2 regions of the Pseudarthrobacter sp. 10T415 genome follow, and region 2 is predicted to be linked to the other one. Evidence: predicted binding sites of a transcription regulator. Region 2 holds the regulator's gene; the other holds the start of a gene.
The links. The regulator HrcA, encoded in region 2, represses chaperone genes, less so after heat shock. The targets are predictions, from matches to a motif close to TTNGCACTCGNNNNNNNCGAGTGCNAA.
Positions count from the first base shown of each region.

Region 1: groES (co-chaperone GroES) is a predicted target of HrcA. The motif match lies at 2,661-2,687, and genes of this name have one in related genera.

Region 1 is NZ_JBFTHJ010000002.1:408,829-416,023, reverse strand. Features, by position in the region: gene AC1DBN_RS04705 (shikimate 5-dehydrogenase) at 1-91, shown strand, start outside; gene AC1DBN_RS04700 (THUMP-like domain-containing protein) at 95-1,330, opposite strand; gene AC1DBN_RS04695 (hypothetical protein) at 1,384-1,761, shown strand; gene AC1DBN_RS04690 (DMT family transporter) at 1,689-2,618, opposite strand; gene groES (co-chaperone GroES) at 2,843-3,136, shown strand; gene groL (chaperonin GroEL) at 3,217-4,827, shown strand; gene AC1DBN_RS04675 (dihydrofolate reductase family protein) at 4,965-5,567, opposite strand; gene AC1DBN_RS04670 (ATP-dependent DNA ligase) at 5,632-7,155, shown strand.
Region 2 is NZ_JBFTHJ010000001.1:242,402-249,596, reverse strand. Features, by position in the region: gene AC1DBN_RS01175 (GerMN domain-containing protein) at 1-611, shown strand, start outside; gene AC1DBN_RS01170 (16S rRNA (uracil(1498)-N(3))-methyltransferase) at 604-1,377, opposite strand; gene dnaJ (molecular chaperone DnaJ) at 1,380-2,507, opposite strand; gene hrcA (heat-inducible transcriptional repressor HrcA) at 2,589-3,602, opposite strand; gene AC1DBN_RS01155 (DUF3097 domain-containing protein) at 3,800-4,651, shown strand; gene AC1DBN_RS01150 (DUF4870 domain-containing protein) at 4,773-5,192, shown strand; gene hemW (radical SAM family heme chaperone HemW) at 5,253-6,482, opposite strand; gene lepA (translation elongation factor 4) at 6,508-7,195, opposite strand, start outside.

The DNA.
Region 1 (7,195 bases), on a different contig from region 2:
CCAGGCGCTGGAGCAGTTTGTGCTGTACACCGGTGTGCGTCCCACGGCGGACCAGGTACGGGCCGCCGAGGAATTTACCCGCGCGCAGTAACGCCTACGCCGGCTTGACCGGCTCCACCTCGATGGCCACCCGGTCCTCGCCGATGCGGGTGAGGACCAAGGTGGCGGTCCGGCCGCCCTTCCTGTTGCCCGCGCCCTTGCCGCCCAGCAGTTGCTTGCGGAGTTCCTCCGGCGTGACGGCGGTGCCGCGCTTCTTGATGTCCAGCACGGTGATGCCTTCCTGCTTCACCCAGGACTTCAGCGCCTTGACGTTGTACGGCATCACCCGCAGGACCTTATAGGCGCGGGCGAACGGGGTATCTGCGAGGGCGGGCGAGCAGATGTAGGCGATGTGCTCGTCCAGCAGGTGCCCGCGCAGTTCGAGCGCGAGGTCGGCCACGAGGCCTGCCCGGATGACCGCTCCGTCCGGCTCATACAGGTACCCTTCAGCCGGGCCCACCGGAGCCTCGGGGCCCTCCCCGAAATCCTCCCCGCTGGTCAGCTCGGCCGCTCCCTGCGGTCCCAGCAGCAGGGCCGCGCGGCGTATCCCCGGCCGGCTGACCGAGTTGAACCACAGGGCCACTTCGGTGACGTCCCCACCAACGGACACCCACTGCGCTTCGCAGCCCTGCGGAACCGAATCGTGGGGCATGCCCGGGCCCATCTTGACGCCCACGGCCTTCCCGGACGCGGCAAGGGACTCCACGAAGGACAACGGGGGAGAGAACGCCTCGGGGTCCCAGATGCGCCTGGTGCCGGAGGTGGAGGTGACCCTGCGCGCCGGGTCCAGCCAGACGCCGTCCACCCCGTCCAGGGGGACCGAGGTGGCGTCGGCGTGCACAACCGCCGCATTGGGAAAAGGGATGAGGTTCACCGTGGCGCACGCGGCCGTGGTTTCATCGAGCTCCACTGCCGTCACGGCGATGTCCAGGGAGGCGAGGGCCAGCGAATCGGCGCCGAGCCCGCAGCCCAGGTCCGCCACGTGGCTAACGCCGGCGGCGGCGAACCGCTGGGCGTGCCGGGCGGCAACATTCAGGCGGGTGGCTTGTTCCAGCCCCGCCTGGGTGAAGAGCATTTGCCGGGCGAACTCGCCGAACTTCGCTCCGGCCTTCGTGCGGAGCCGGGACTGGGTGAGCACGGCAGACACCAGTTCGGGGCTGTGGCCGGCCTTCCGGAGTTCACCGTTCAGGGCGAAGGACCCGTCCTCGGTGTAGGGGCCCAGCGACGCCAGCAACTCCCATCCTTCGGGGGTCAGCAGTGGTGCAATCTGGTCCTGGGGAGCGTGAGCCATGCGTTCCAGCCTAGTGCCCCGGGCTGCGGCGGGATGCCGATAGTGTTGAACCCATGGTTGACAGCGCAGGTCCCGAACAGTCCGGAGAACAGCCGCCCCCGGTCCAGGGTCCGGCTAGGTACGCGCGGCCCGCGTTGATCGCCGGTGCGGTGCTGGCAGTGGTGTGCCTGGCGCTGCTGGTCATCATCTTCTTCCTGGACACGTTCAACGCCACTGTCTATTCCGTGGGCGGTAACAACATCCAGGACAACACGCAGGAAGCGCAGGACATCCGCGGCCTGTATTCCGGTGCGCGGGCGGGAGGAATCGCCCTCCTGGTGGCGTCGCTACTGGTGGTCCTCGCCTCCTCCGTGGTCCTCTACCGGGCCCGTAACCGGGGCAACGCCTCCGATGGCGGCGAGGACGTCGGCTTCGACGACCTCGGCCGCTGAGGGCGCTGGCCCGCACCCGTCAGCAGGACCCCCGAAATCACCAGGACGCCGCCTGCAATCTGGGCCGCTGTGATGGGCTGGCCCAGCAGTACGGTGATGATCGCCGTGAAGACCGCGATGAGGTTGAGGTAGTTTCCGGCATTTGCCGCGCTGGTGCGCTTCAGCGCCAGGTTCCACAGCAGGTAGGAGCCCAGCGAGGGGAAGATGGCGATGAACGCCAGGGACCAGGCCCCGGACTGGCTGGACGGGAACCCTGCGCCGGTCACGGCGGCCACAGGAGCCAGGACAACGGCCGCTATGGCCGCCTGCAGGGCTGTGGAGGTGACGGCGGGTACGGCTACGCGACGGGCCAGGACCGTGTAGAGGCCCCAGACGGTGATGGCCGCCAGGATCAGCAGTTCGCCGGCGCCCAGCGAGAAGGTCAGGAGCCGCTGCAGCTGCCCGCCGGTGAGGACCAGCAGGACACCCGCCAGGCCAAATGCCAGGCCGATCCAGCCCAAGGGCCGCGGTCTGTCCTTCAGCAGCACCGCGGCAAGCACCATGATCAGGACCGGGTTTGCGGCCGTCACCAGGGATGCGTTCAGTGCTGACGTGTGCTGGAGGGCGCTGTAGAGCAGCAGCGTGTAGGCGGTCATGCCGAGCGCGCTGAGCATGAGCAGCGTGGGCCAGTGGCGGAGGACTGCCCGCCAGTTGGGGCGGTCCACCACGTGCGCCAGGAACAGCAGCGGCAGGGCGGCCAGTGTCCAGCGCCAGAACGTCAACTGCAGCGGGGCCATGGACTGAACGGCGGCCTGGCCCACCACGAAGTTTCCGGCCCAGAAGAGGGTGGCAAGGATCAGGAAGAAGGCGGCTCGCACCGGTTCAATGTACAGCCTAAGTGTTCTCCGATGACGAAATGGCTGGCACTCGCCTTGACCGAGTGCTAACCCCGGCCTAGAGTCTTCATTAGCACTCTCCCTAGGAGGGTGCTAACACATGAAGAGCTGCCAGCCTGGCTGCTGCCGGCACCGCGACGACGGTTGCCAGCCACGGCAAACGGCTTTCAAGTCCACGAATTTGCTGACGAAAAGGAGAGGTCCGAGTGTCGGTCTCTATTAAGCCTCTTGAGGATCGTATTGTTGTCCGCCCGCTCGAAGCCGAGCAGACCACGGCTTCCGGCCTGGTAATCCCGGACTCCGCGCAGGAGAAGCCGCAGGAAGGCGAAGTTGTCGCAGTTGGCCCCGGCCGCTTCGAAGACGGCAACCGCGTCCCGGTCGACGTAGCTGTCGGCGACGTAGTCATCTACTCCAAGTACGGCGGAACCGAAGTCAAGACCGGTGGCACCGAGTACCTCGTGCTGTCCGCCCGCGACGTCCTGGCGATCGTCGTAAAGTAAATCTTCCGGATCCCCGCGCCGCTGGTCATGCCTTGATGCTGGTCAGCTGCGCGGGGTTTCTGTCTTGAAAGGACACAACCATGGCAAAGCAGCTTGCGTTTAACGACGCTGCCCGCCGGTCCCTCGAAGCCGGCATCGACAAGCTCGCCAACACTGTCAAGGTGACGCTCGGCCCCCGCGGCCGCAACGTCGTCCTGGACAAGAAGTGGGGCGCACCCACCATCACGAACGACGGCGTCACCATCGCCCGCGAAGTCGAGCTGGACGACCCCTACGAAAACCTTGGCGCACAGCTCGCCAAGGAAGTTGCCACCAAGACCAACGATGTTGCCGGCGACGGCACCACCACCGCAACGGTCCTGGCCCAGGCACTGGTCAAGGAAGGCCTCCGCAACGTGGCCGCAGGCGCCGCTCCCGGCCAGATCAAGCGGGGCATCGAGGTTTCGGTTGAGGCCGTGGCTGCCCGCCTGCTCGAGAACGCCCGTCCGGTCGAAGGCACCCAGGTTGCCAACGTGGCCTCCATCTCCGCCCAGAGCGACGAGGTGGGCGAACTGCTCGCCGAGGCATTCGGCAAGGTGGGCAAGGATGGTGTGATCACCATCGAGGAATCCTCCACCACGCAGACCGAGCTGGTCCTCACCGAAGGCATGCAGTTCGACAAGGGCTACCTGTCCCCGTACTTCGTCACCGACGCAGAGCGCCAGGAAGCAGTCCTCGAGGACGCCCTCATCCTGATCAACCAGGGCAAGATCTCCGCCGTGCAGGAATTCCTGCCGCTGCTGGAGAAGGCGCTGCAGAGCTCCAAGCCCCTGTTCATCATCGCCGAGGACATCGACGGCGAGGCCCTGTCCACGCTGATCGTCAACCGCATCCGTGGCACCCTCAACGTGGTGGCAGTCAAGGCTCCCGGCTTTGGCGACCGCCGCAAGGCCATGCTGCAGGACATCGCCACCCTCACCGGTGCGCAGGTTGTTTCCCCTGAGCTGGGCCTGAGCCTGGACACCGTTGGCCTCGAGGTGCTCGGTACTGCCCGCCGCATCACCGTCACCAAGGACAACACCACCATCGTTGACGGCGCCGGTTCGGCCGAGGACGTCTCCGCCCGCGTTGCCCAGCTCCGCGCTGAGCTGACCCGCACCGACTCCGATTGGGACAAGGAAAAGCTCCAGGAACGCCTGGCCAAGCTGGCCGGCGGCATCGGCGTGATCAAGGTTGGCGCTGCCACCGAGGTCGAGCTGAAGGAAAAGAAGCACCGCATCGAAGATGCGGTGTCTTCCACCCGCGCCGCCTTGGAAGAAGGCATCGTGGCCGGCGGCGGTTCCGCGCTGATCCACGCCCTGAAGGCACTGGATGAGGACCCGGCCGTCAAGGCGCTCGAAGGCGACGCTGCAGCTGCTGTCGGCATCGTCCGCCGCGCCCTGGTCCAGCCGCTGCGCTGGATCGCCCAGAACGCCGGTTTCGACGGCTACGTCATCACCGCCAAGGTGGCCGAACTCGACACCAACAACGGCTTCAACGCCAAGTCGGGCGAGTACGAGGACCTGATCGCTGCAGGCGTCATCGACCCCGTCAAGGTCACCCGCGCTGCCCTCCGTAACGCTGCCTCCATCGCAGCCCTGGTTCTCACCACCGAGACCCTTGTTGTGGAGAAGCCGGCTGACGAGGACGAGCACGCAGGCCACAGCCACTAAGGCTGTTGTCCCGCGGGTAATGCCGCAAAAACAGAGAACCGGTCCGGCATCCGCCGGGCCGGTTTTTTGTGTGCCGTCAATGGCTGGGCCCATGCCGCCAGGGTTCCCTGGCCGGGCGAAGCGAGGTTAGTGGCGGCCTAAGTGGCATCCATCTCCCGGGTTTCAACGTCGCCGGTGCGCTCATAGACCAGCGACACCGCACCCTTGGGAAAGGAACGGACCGGCTCGGCGAGGCGGAACGTGGAAGGGACGGTCCCGGCGTCGAACAACCGCTTTCCCTGCCCGAGTGCCACCGGGTACAGCCACAGGTGGAGGCGGTCCAGCACGTCGGCGGCCAACAATGACCGGATGAGGTGGCCGCTGCCGAACATCTGCACTTCGCCATGCTGCCCGCGGAGCTGTCCCGCCGCCGCAGCGTCCGGGAGTACAGTGGTGCCCTCCCACCGGGGATCGGTGAGTGACCCGGACACCACGAACTTCGGGACCCGGTTGAGCACGCCGGCGATCTCGTCTGACTGGTGCGGCCAATATGAGGCAAAGATGTCGTAGGTTTTCCGGCCCAGGAGCAGGGCATCCATGCGGTCGATGGCCGCGGCGATGTCCGCCCCTGCTTCATCATCGGAGACCGGCGCCTGCCAGCCGCCGAAGGCGAAGCCGTCCGTGGGGTCCTCCTCCCGGCCACCGGGCGCCTGGTACACGCCGTCAAGGGTGATGAACAGGTTCGCAACGATGATGCCCATCCGTCCATTCTGGAACCGGCCGTCCGTACCTGTCGAGGGTCCGGCGGCGTGGCAGACTGTTGCCATGCTGCTGGACGAGCTTGTGAGGACCACTGACGCCGTCGCGTCCACCCGCTCCAGGCTGGCGAAGGTGGACGCCCTGGCCCAGCTGCTGAAGCGGCTCGACCCCGCGGACATTCCTGCCGCCGTCGGCCTCCTCACCGCCAAACCCCGCCAAGGGCGGGTGGGCGTCGGGTGGCGCGGGATGTCAGCAGCCATGGGGGAACCTGCCGCGGAACCCGGCCTCACCCTCGCCAACCTCGACGCCGCGCTGGACCGGCTCCAGGCCCTCGCCGGGGCGGGCTCGGCAGCCGAACGCGCGGCCACGCTCCGCGAGCTCACCGCAGCGGCAACCGAACGGGAGCAGGCGTTCATCGGCGGCGTGCTCCTGGGCGAACTGCGAACGGGCGCGCTGGAAGGTGTCCTGACCGATGCAGTGGCCCGCGCCGCTGAGCGCCCTGTCGAGTCCGTCCGCAGGGCCGCGATGCTGTCCGGCGACCTCGGCTCGACGGCCCGGCTCGCGCTGACCGGCACAGCGGCGGAGCTGGACGCGGTGGGCCTGAAGGTGGGCCGGCCCGTGCAGCCCATGCTCGCGGGAACCGGCGCAAGCGTCACGGCCGCACTGGACATCACGGGCGAAGCATCCGTGGAATACAAGCTCGACGGCGCCCGCATCCAGGTGCACCGGTCCGGCGAGAAGGTCCGCATTTTCACGCGGACCCTGGCCGAGGTGACACACCGGCTTCCCGAGGTGGTGGAGGTGGTGCGCGGGTTTCCGGTGCACGATGTGATCCTCGACGGCGAGACCCTCGCCCTGGGCGAGGACGGCGCCCCACGGCCGTTCCAGGAGACCATGTCACGGTTCGGCGCCGATGCCGCACGCACCACGGTGCTGCATCCCTGGTTCTTCGACGTGCTGCATATTGATGGCCGGGACCTGCTCGATGAACCCCTGTCCGAGCGGATCAGGGTGCTCGAATCCATTGCCCCGGCCCACCGGATCCCGGGCGAGATCACCGCGGACCCGGAGGTTGCCGGACGGATCTCGCGCGACGCGCTTTCGGCAGGCCACGAGGGTGTCATGCTGAAATCGGTGGGGTCCCTGTACGCCGCCGGCCGGCGCGGCTCCAACTGGATTAAGGTCAAGCCCGTGCTCACCTACGACCTCGTGGTGCTCGCATGCGAGTGGGGCTCGGGCCGGCGCACCGGGATGCTGTCCAACCTGCACCTCGGTGCCCTCGACCCCGACGGCGAGTTCGGCGAACCCGGCGGGTATGTCATGGTGGGCAAGACCTTCAAGGGCCTCACCGACGCCCTGTTGCAATGGCAGACCGAACGGTTCCAGGAGATCGAGGTGCGGCGCACCGCCGGCACCGTCTGGGTGGAGCCGGTCACCGTCGTCGAGATTGCCATCGACGGCGTGCAGAAGTCCCCGCGGTACCCGGGCCGCATCGCCCTTCGCTTCGCACGGGTCAAGGGCTACCGCGAGGACAAGACCGCCGCTGAGGCCGATACCATCCGGACCCTTCGGGCGCTGCTGCGCCCCTGACCCGGCCATGGGCTTACTGCTTGTCTGGCGCGGGTGCCCG
Region 2 (7,195 bases):
CCCTTGACCCTGACTACTTCACCCCGTGGCAGAATCCCGGCAAGCTGGCCACCTCGATTTCCGGCAAGGACGTCATCACCGTCGATGTCTCCGAGGACGCTTTCAACAGCAACCTTGATGCGGACATGGCAGCCCGGGCAGTCCAGCAGCTCGTCTACACGGCCACTGCTGCCGCAGCCAGTTCCGGGTTGATCGACTCCGGCCAGCAGATCCGGGTTCGGATCCTGGTGGACGGCCACACCGACTACATGGCTTTCGGGCAGGTCCAGCTTGGCGCCCTGATGACCAGGACGGCGGGCCTGGCTGCTCCTGTCTGGATCATCGATCCCCAGCAAGGCTCCGAAGTCGCGGACGGCAGCGTCAAAATCACCGGACGCAGCACGTCGGCGGGCGGCAAGCTTCGCTGGCAGATCCTGCGGACCGGGGACAACGGCGCCAAGGCACCCTTCCTCACCGGCGAAACCACGGCGTCATCGGAACAGGGGCAGGCAGGGGTATTCACGCTGGCCTTGACCCTGCCCGCCGGAGACTACGAGCTGAGGGTGGCCCAGGCCGGGTCTGACGGCGGCCCGGACCAGTTCGAAGACAACCGGTCCTTCAAGGTCAGGTAGCGTCCCAGCGCCCCAGGATGTCGCTGGAGAGCACTACGGCGGCAGGACCGGCCGTGGACGAGCGCAGCACGTGGTGGCCCAGGAGCGCCGTGACGGCTCCGCGGTCGCAGAGGCGCGTCACCTCCCGGGGGCTGATTCCACCCTCCGGGCCCACGATAAGGAGCACTTCACGGGTTCCTGCGCCGCTGGCATCGTCCCAGCCTTCCAGGACAGAACGGAGCGGCCGCACTGCGTCTTCGTGGAGGATGACCGCCAGGTCCGCGGCTTCCACTGCTGCAGCAAGGGCAGCGGTGTCGACGGCGGGACGCACCTCAGGGATCCAGGCCCGCCGCGCCTGCTTGGCCGCAGCGCCCACCACGGACTGCCATTTGGCGTGCGCCTTGGCCGCCCGGTCACCCTTCCACCGGACGATGGAACGTTCGGACTGCCAGGGGATCACGGCGTCGATGCCCAGTTCCGTGGCGGTCTCGATGGCAAGCTCATCACGGTCACCCTTGGCGAGGGCCTGCACCAGCACCAGCCGGACACTGGGGCGGGCCTCCTCCACCAGGGAACCGCACCGCACGGTGAGGCGGGTGCCGGCGGCCTCGGACACCGTCCCGCTCATACGGGTACCGGCGCCGTCGACGATGTCCACGGCCTCACCCGCTGCGAGGCGCTTTACGGAAACCGCGTGGCGCGCCTCCGGCCCTTCCAGGACAAACTCCATGCCCTCCTCCAGCCCGTCGAGGGATCCGGCGGAGGTAAAAAAGACAGGGTTGCTCACCGCTACAGGTTCCCCAGCCGGTCCCGCAGCTTCGCGAACATCCCGCCACTGGCGGCGAGCTTGCCTTCGGTGATCTGTTCTCCGCGGAGCTTGGCAAGCTGCCGGAGGAGCTCCTCCTGGGCTGCGTCGAGCTTGGCCGGCGTTTCCACCTGCAGGTGCACCTTCAGGTCACCGCGGCCGTATCCGCGCAGGTGGGTGACACCCAGGCCGCGGAGGGTGATGATTTCACCGGACTGGGTGCCCGGCTTCACGTCGATGTCCTGGGTTCCGTCGAAGGTCTCCAGGCTGACGTCGGTGCCCAGCGCCGCGGCGGTCATGGGGATGTTCAGGGTTGCGTGCAGGTCGTCGCCGTCACGCACATACGTGGCGTCGTTGTTGACGCGGACCTCCACGTAGAGGTCGCCGGAGGGGCCGCCCGCGGGGCCGGCTTCGCCCTGCCCGGTCAGCTGGATGCGTGTTCCGGTTGCGACGCCGGCGGGAACCTTGATGGTCAGGGAGCGGCGGCTCCGGATGCGGCCCTGGCCGCTGCATTCATTGCAGGGATCTTTGATGACAGTGCCGAAGCCCTCGCAGGTGCCGCACGGTGCAGCGGTCATGACCTGGCCGAGGATGGAACGGACAGCGCGCTGGACCTGGCCGCTGCCGCCGCAGATGTCGCAGCGTTCGGGGTGCGTCCCCGGGCGGCAACATGATCCCTCACAGGTGGGGCAAGTGACTGCAGTGTCCACCTCAAGCTTTTTGTTGACGCCAAAGACGGCGTCGCGCAGTTCGATGCGGACGCTGATGAGTGCATCCTGGCCGCGGCGGACCCGTGAGGCGGGTCCGGACGATCCGCCGGCGCCGAAGAACGTGTCGAAGATGTCCTGGAAGGCAAAGCCCTGGCCGGCGTAGCTTCCTCCGCCGAATCCATTGTCAGTGCCGTTCTCGTTGCCGGTGGTGTCGTAGACCCGGCGTTTCTGCGGGTCGGAGAGGACTTCGTAGGCGTGGGTCACCGCCTTGAAGCGGTCCTGCGCATCTTCGCCCGGGTTGACGTCGGGGTGGAGTGTCCGGGCCAGCTTGCGGTAGGCCTTTTTGATTTCTTCTCCGGTGGCTTCCGGTGAAACTCCAAGGACGTCATAGTGGCTGCTCAAAGTTCGTATCTCTTCCTTGTTGTACTGCCTGCGGTGGGACTGCCGTGCGGGCCCGGCGGCTGTGGTGCCGGGGCGGGCCGGTCAGGGACCCAGGATGCGGGAAAGGTAACGGGCAACTGCCCTGACGGCCGCCATGGTGTTGGGATAGTCCATCCGGGTGGGACCCAGGATGCCGATCTTGGCCACGCTGTCCGGGCCGTAGCCGGTGGCCACGACGGACGCCTCGGCCAGGCCGTCGTAAGGGTTTTCGCGGCCGATGCTGACGGCCACGCCACGGTGGTCCTGCGCCATGTCGCTCAGCAGCCGCAGCATCACCACCTGCTCTTCCAAAGCTTCCAGCACGGGGCCGATGCTCAGCGGAAAGTCGACATTGGACCGGGCCAGGTTGGCCGTGCCGGCCATGACCATGCGGTCCTCGCGGCTGCTGTGCGCAAGGATCTCCAGGGCGTGCGCCAGCGACTGCGCCGCCTGCCGCTCCCCCGGACTGACAGAGGAGACGACGGCGGGAAGGGCCTGCGGCAGCCGGGCCAGCGGTGTTCCGGCCAGGGTTCCCAGAAACCGGGTACGCAGCGCGGACAACGCTTCGTCCGCGAGGTCCTGCCCGACGTCGATGACGCGCTGCTCCACGTTGCCGCTGTTCGCGATCAGGACCACAAGGACCTTGCGCGGGGCCAGCAGGACGAACTCGATGTGCCGGATCAGTGCCCGGCTGAGGTGGGGGTACTGGACCACCGCCACCTGGTTGGTCAGCTGGGACAACAGCCGCACGGTGCGGTCGAGGACGTCGTCGAGGTCGTCGGATCCCTCCAGGAGGGACTGGATGGCGCGCCGTTCGGCTTGCGAGAGCGGCTTCACGGCCGAAATCTGGTCCACGAACAGCCGGTAACCCTTGTCCGTGGGAATCCGGCCGGCACTGGTATGCGGCGCCGTGATGAGGCCCTCGTCCTCAAGCGCCGCCATGTCGTTCCGGATGGTGGCGCTGGAAACCCCCAGGTGATGCCGTTCCACCAGGGCCTTGGAGCCTACCGGTTCGCGGGAGTGGACGTAGTCCTCCACGATGGCCCGCAGTACTTCAAGCTTGCGCGGCTCACTCACACTCCACCTCCATCCAGTCGGGGTGGATAAGCCACCCGTTCCTTCCTGCCAGTCTGCACGCACTCGAACATGCACTCGAACTGTTAGCACTCGACATGCCTAAGTGCTAACAGTCTATTATGCCTTGGCCCGTTGTTAGCATTGGTACCGCTCCGGGCGAAATTCCGGGACAGCACCTACGGCGAGGCGGAGTGACCATGGATTACCGGAACTGGGGCCCGCGGGACATGTCCGCTCCCGCGCGTACGCAACTGCCTGAAGTGCCCGTGGAACGGGGCATGGTGCTCGAAGACGTACAGTCCGGCTGGGTGGGGGCCGTCACCCGGGTGGAAAAGTCCGGCGGCATGCATGTGGTGGCCCTTGAGGACCGGCGCGGAAAGTCGCGGACCTTCCGGCTGGGATTCGGGTTCCTCCTCGAGGGCCGTGCCATCAGGCTGATGCCACCGGCACCCCGGCCCGCAGCGGGCGGTCCGTCAGCCGGGCGCACAGCCTCAGGCTCCGTACGCGTCGCAGGCCAGCGTGCACAGGTGGCCAAGGCGAGCCGCATCTGGGTGGAAGGAAAGCACGACGCCGAACTCGTCGAGAAGGTATGGGGAGACGATCTCCGGGTGGAGGGCATCGTCGTCGAACCCCTGCATGGCATCGACGACCTCGCCGGCGCCGTGAAGGAATTCGGGCCAGGGCCGGGGCGCCGGCTGGGTGTGCTGGTGGACCACCTGGTCCCGGACTCCAAGGAATCCCGTATTGCTGAGGCTGTCATGGCCGGCCCTGGCGCTGCAGGCAACGTCCTGATTGTCGGCCACCCCTACGTGGATGTGTGGCAGGCCATCCGGCCCTCCGTGCTGGGCATTCCGCAATGGCCGTCAGTACCGCGGGGCCAGGACTGGAAAACCGGGATCCTCAAGGCGTTCGGCTGGCCGCACTCCACTAAGGAGGACATCGGGCTCGGATGGCAGAAACTGCTCGGTGCGGTCCACACTTACGCAGACCTGGAGGCGTCGCTGCTGGGCCGGGTCGAGGAAGTCATCGACTTCCTCACAGCACCCTGACGGACGCCGGACCGGCAAACACCAGTATTCTTGATACTGCGGTGGCCCCCGCGATCCGCAGCGGGCCCCGAAGCATCAACTGCATCCCCAGCATCAATTGCACTTTTCGAAGGAACAGACTGTGGCAGAAAACGCACGCGAGCACAGGGACGGCCAAAGCAGCACCGGCCGTTCCGAATACCACGGCGTCCCCGCGAATGCGCTGCCGCTCACGGCCAGCGAGGACCGGCAGTGGGCCACCCTGGCACACTTCGGCGGGATCCTGGGATGCGTCCCCGCCCTGCTGATCTTCCTCATCTTCCGCGACCGCGGGCCCTTCACGGCCCAGGAGTCGAAGGAAGCCCTGAACTTCAGCCTGCCTCCCACCATCGCAGCGGTAGTGGCGAACATCCTGGTGTTCATTCCCGTGGTCGGAAACATTTTTGCCGTGATCGCCACATTGATCTGGATTGCACTGACGTGCTTTTCGGTGGCGGCAGGCATCCACGTCAACCGCGGCCAACCGCACCGCTACCAGTTCAACCTGCGCTGGATCAAGTAGTCCCCGTCGGCTCCCAGCCGCAGCAAGCCTGACCTCGCAGGCGTGGCCGGTAAACCCGCGTTAGTCGGGCAGGATCCGGCGGACCACCGCGTCGGCCAGGAGCCGGCCCTTCAACGTCAGGACCAGCATCCCCCGGAATGCTGCGCCCGGCTCAACCAGCCCCTCGGCAATCAGCCCGGCGATCTGGTGCCGCCCCACCGTGTCCAGGCTTGCCACTTCCAGCCCGGACTGGAGGCGGGCCTCAAGCATGACCCGCTCCACGTTCCGGGTCTCCGCGTCCAGGGTTTCGCGTCCGGCGGCCGGTGAGTTTCCCTGCGCCAGCCGCCCGGCGTACGCGGTTGGGTGTTTGACGTTCCACCAGCGCACACCGCCCACATGTGAGTGCGCGCCCGGCCCGATCCCCCACCAGTCATCGCCGCGCCAGTAGGCGAGGTTGTGCCGGCAGGCCTGTTCTGGCGTGCGCGCCCAGTTGCTGACCTCGTACCACTCCAGGCCTGCAGAGGTGATCAGGCGGTCGGCGAGCTCGTACTTGTCGGCGTGATCGTCGTCGTCGATGCCCGGGACCTCGCCGCGCCGGATCTGCGCCGCCAACTTGGTGCCGTCCTCAACGATCAGCGCGTAGGCGCTGATGTGGTCCGGCTCGTACGACAACGCGGTTTCCAGGGAGTACTGCCAGTCGGCCAGCGACTCCCCCGGCGTCCCGTAGATCAGGTCGAGGCTCACTGCCAGGCCGGCGTCACGGGCCCACTGCACCACCTGGGGAACCCTGCTCGGGGTGTGGGTGCGGTCCAGGACCTTCAGGACGTGCGGAACTGCGGACTGCATCCCGAACGAGACCCGCGTAAAGCCGGCATCCCTGAGCACAGCCAGGGACTCCGGTGTCACCGAATCCGGATTTGCCTCAGTTGTCACCTCGGCGCCGTCCTCGATCCCCCATTGGTCGATGGCCGTCCGAAGAATCAATGCGAGGTCTTCGGCGGGCAACAGCGTGGGTGTGCCGCCGCCGAAGAACACAGTGCTGAGCTTTCGGTCCGGTACACCGGACGCCTTGAGCACCGTGGCCGCAAACGCCACCTCGGATGCTGCCGTACCGGCATAGGCATCCTGGGAGGCACCGCCGCCGAGTTCGGTAGCCGTGTAGGTGTTGAAGTCGCAGTACCCGCAGCGCACGGCGCAGAAAGGGATGTGGACATACAGCCCGAACGCGCGGTCCCCCGCGCCGACGGCCGCCTGCGGAGGCAGGATGCCGTCCGACGGCGCCGGGTCACCGAGGGGAAGTACGCTGGGCATCAGCGGGTACCCCGCTGCGCGGTGGTCACTTCTTCTTGGCCTTGTCCTTCGATTCGTCGGTGGTGAGGGCGGCGATGAACGCTTCCTGCGGCACCTCCACGGTGCCCACCATCTTCATGCGCTTCTTGCCTTCTTTTTGCTTCTCCAGCAGCTTGCGCTTACGTGAGATGTCACCGCCGTAGCACTTCGCCAGGACGTCCTTGCGGATGGCCCGGATGCTTTCGCGCGCGATGATCCTCGAACCGATGGCCGCCTGGATGGGCACCTCGAACTGCTGCCGCGGGATCAGTTCGCGGAGCTTTCCGGTCATCATCACGCCGTAGGCATACGCCTTTTCCCGGTGCGTGATGGCACTGAAGGCATCCACCTGTTCACCCTGGAGCATGATGTCCACCTTCACGAGGTCGGCAACCTGCTCACCGTCGGCCTTCCAGTCCAGGGAGCCGTAGCCACGGGTTTTGGACTTGAGGATGTCGAAGAAATCGAACACGATTTCCGCCAGCGGCAGGCGGTAACGGATTTCCACCCGGTCCTCGGAAAGGTAGTCCATCCCACCCATGACGCCGCGGCGTGACTGGCAGAGTTCCATGATGGCGCCCACGAACTCGTTGGGAGCCAGGATGGTGGCGGAGACCATGGGTTCGCGGACTTCGGCGATCTTGCCGGTGGGGTACTCGCTGGGGTTGGTCACGCGGACCACCTTCTTGTCCTCC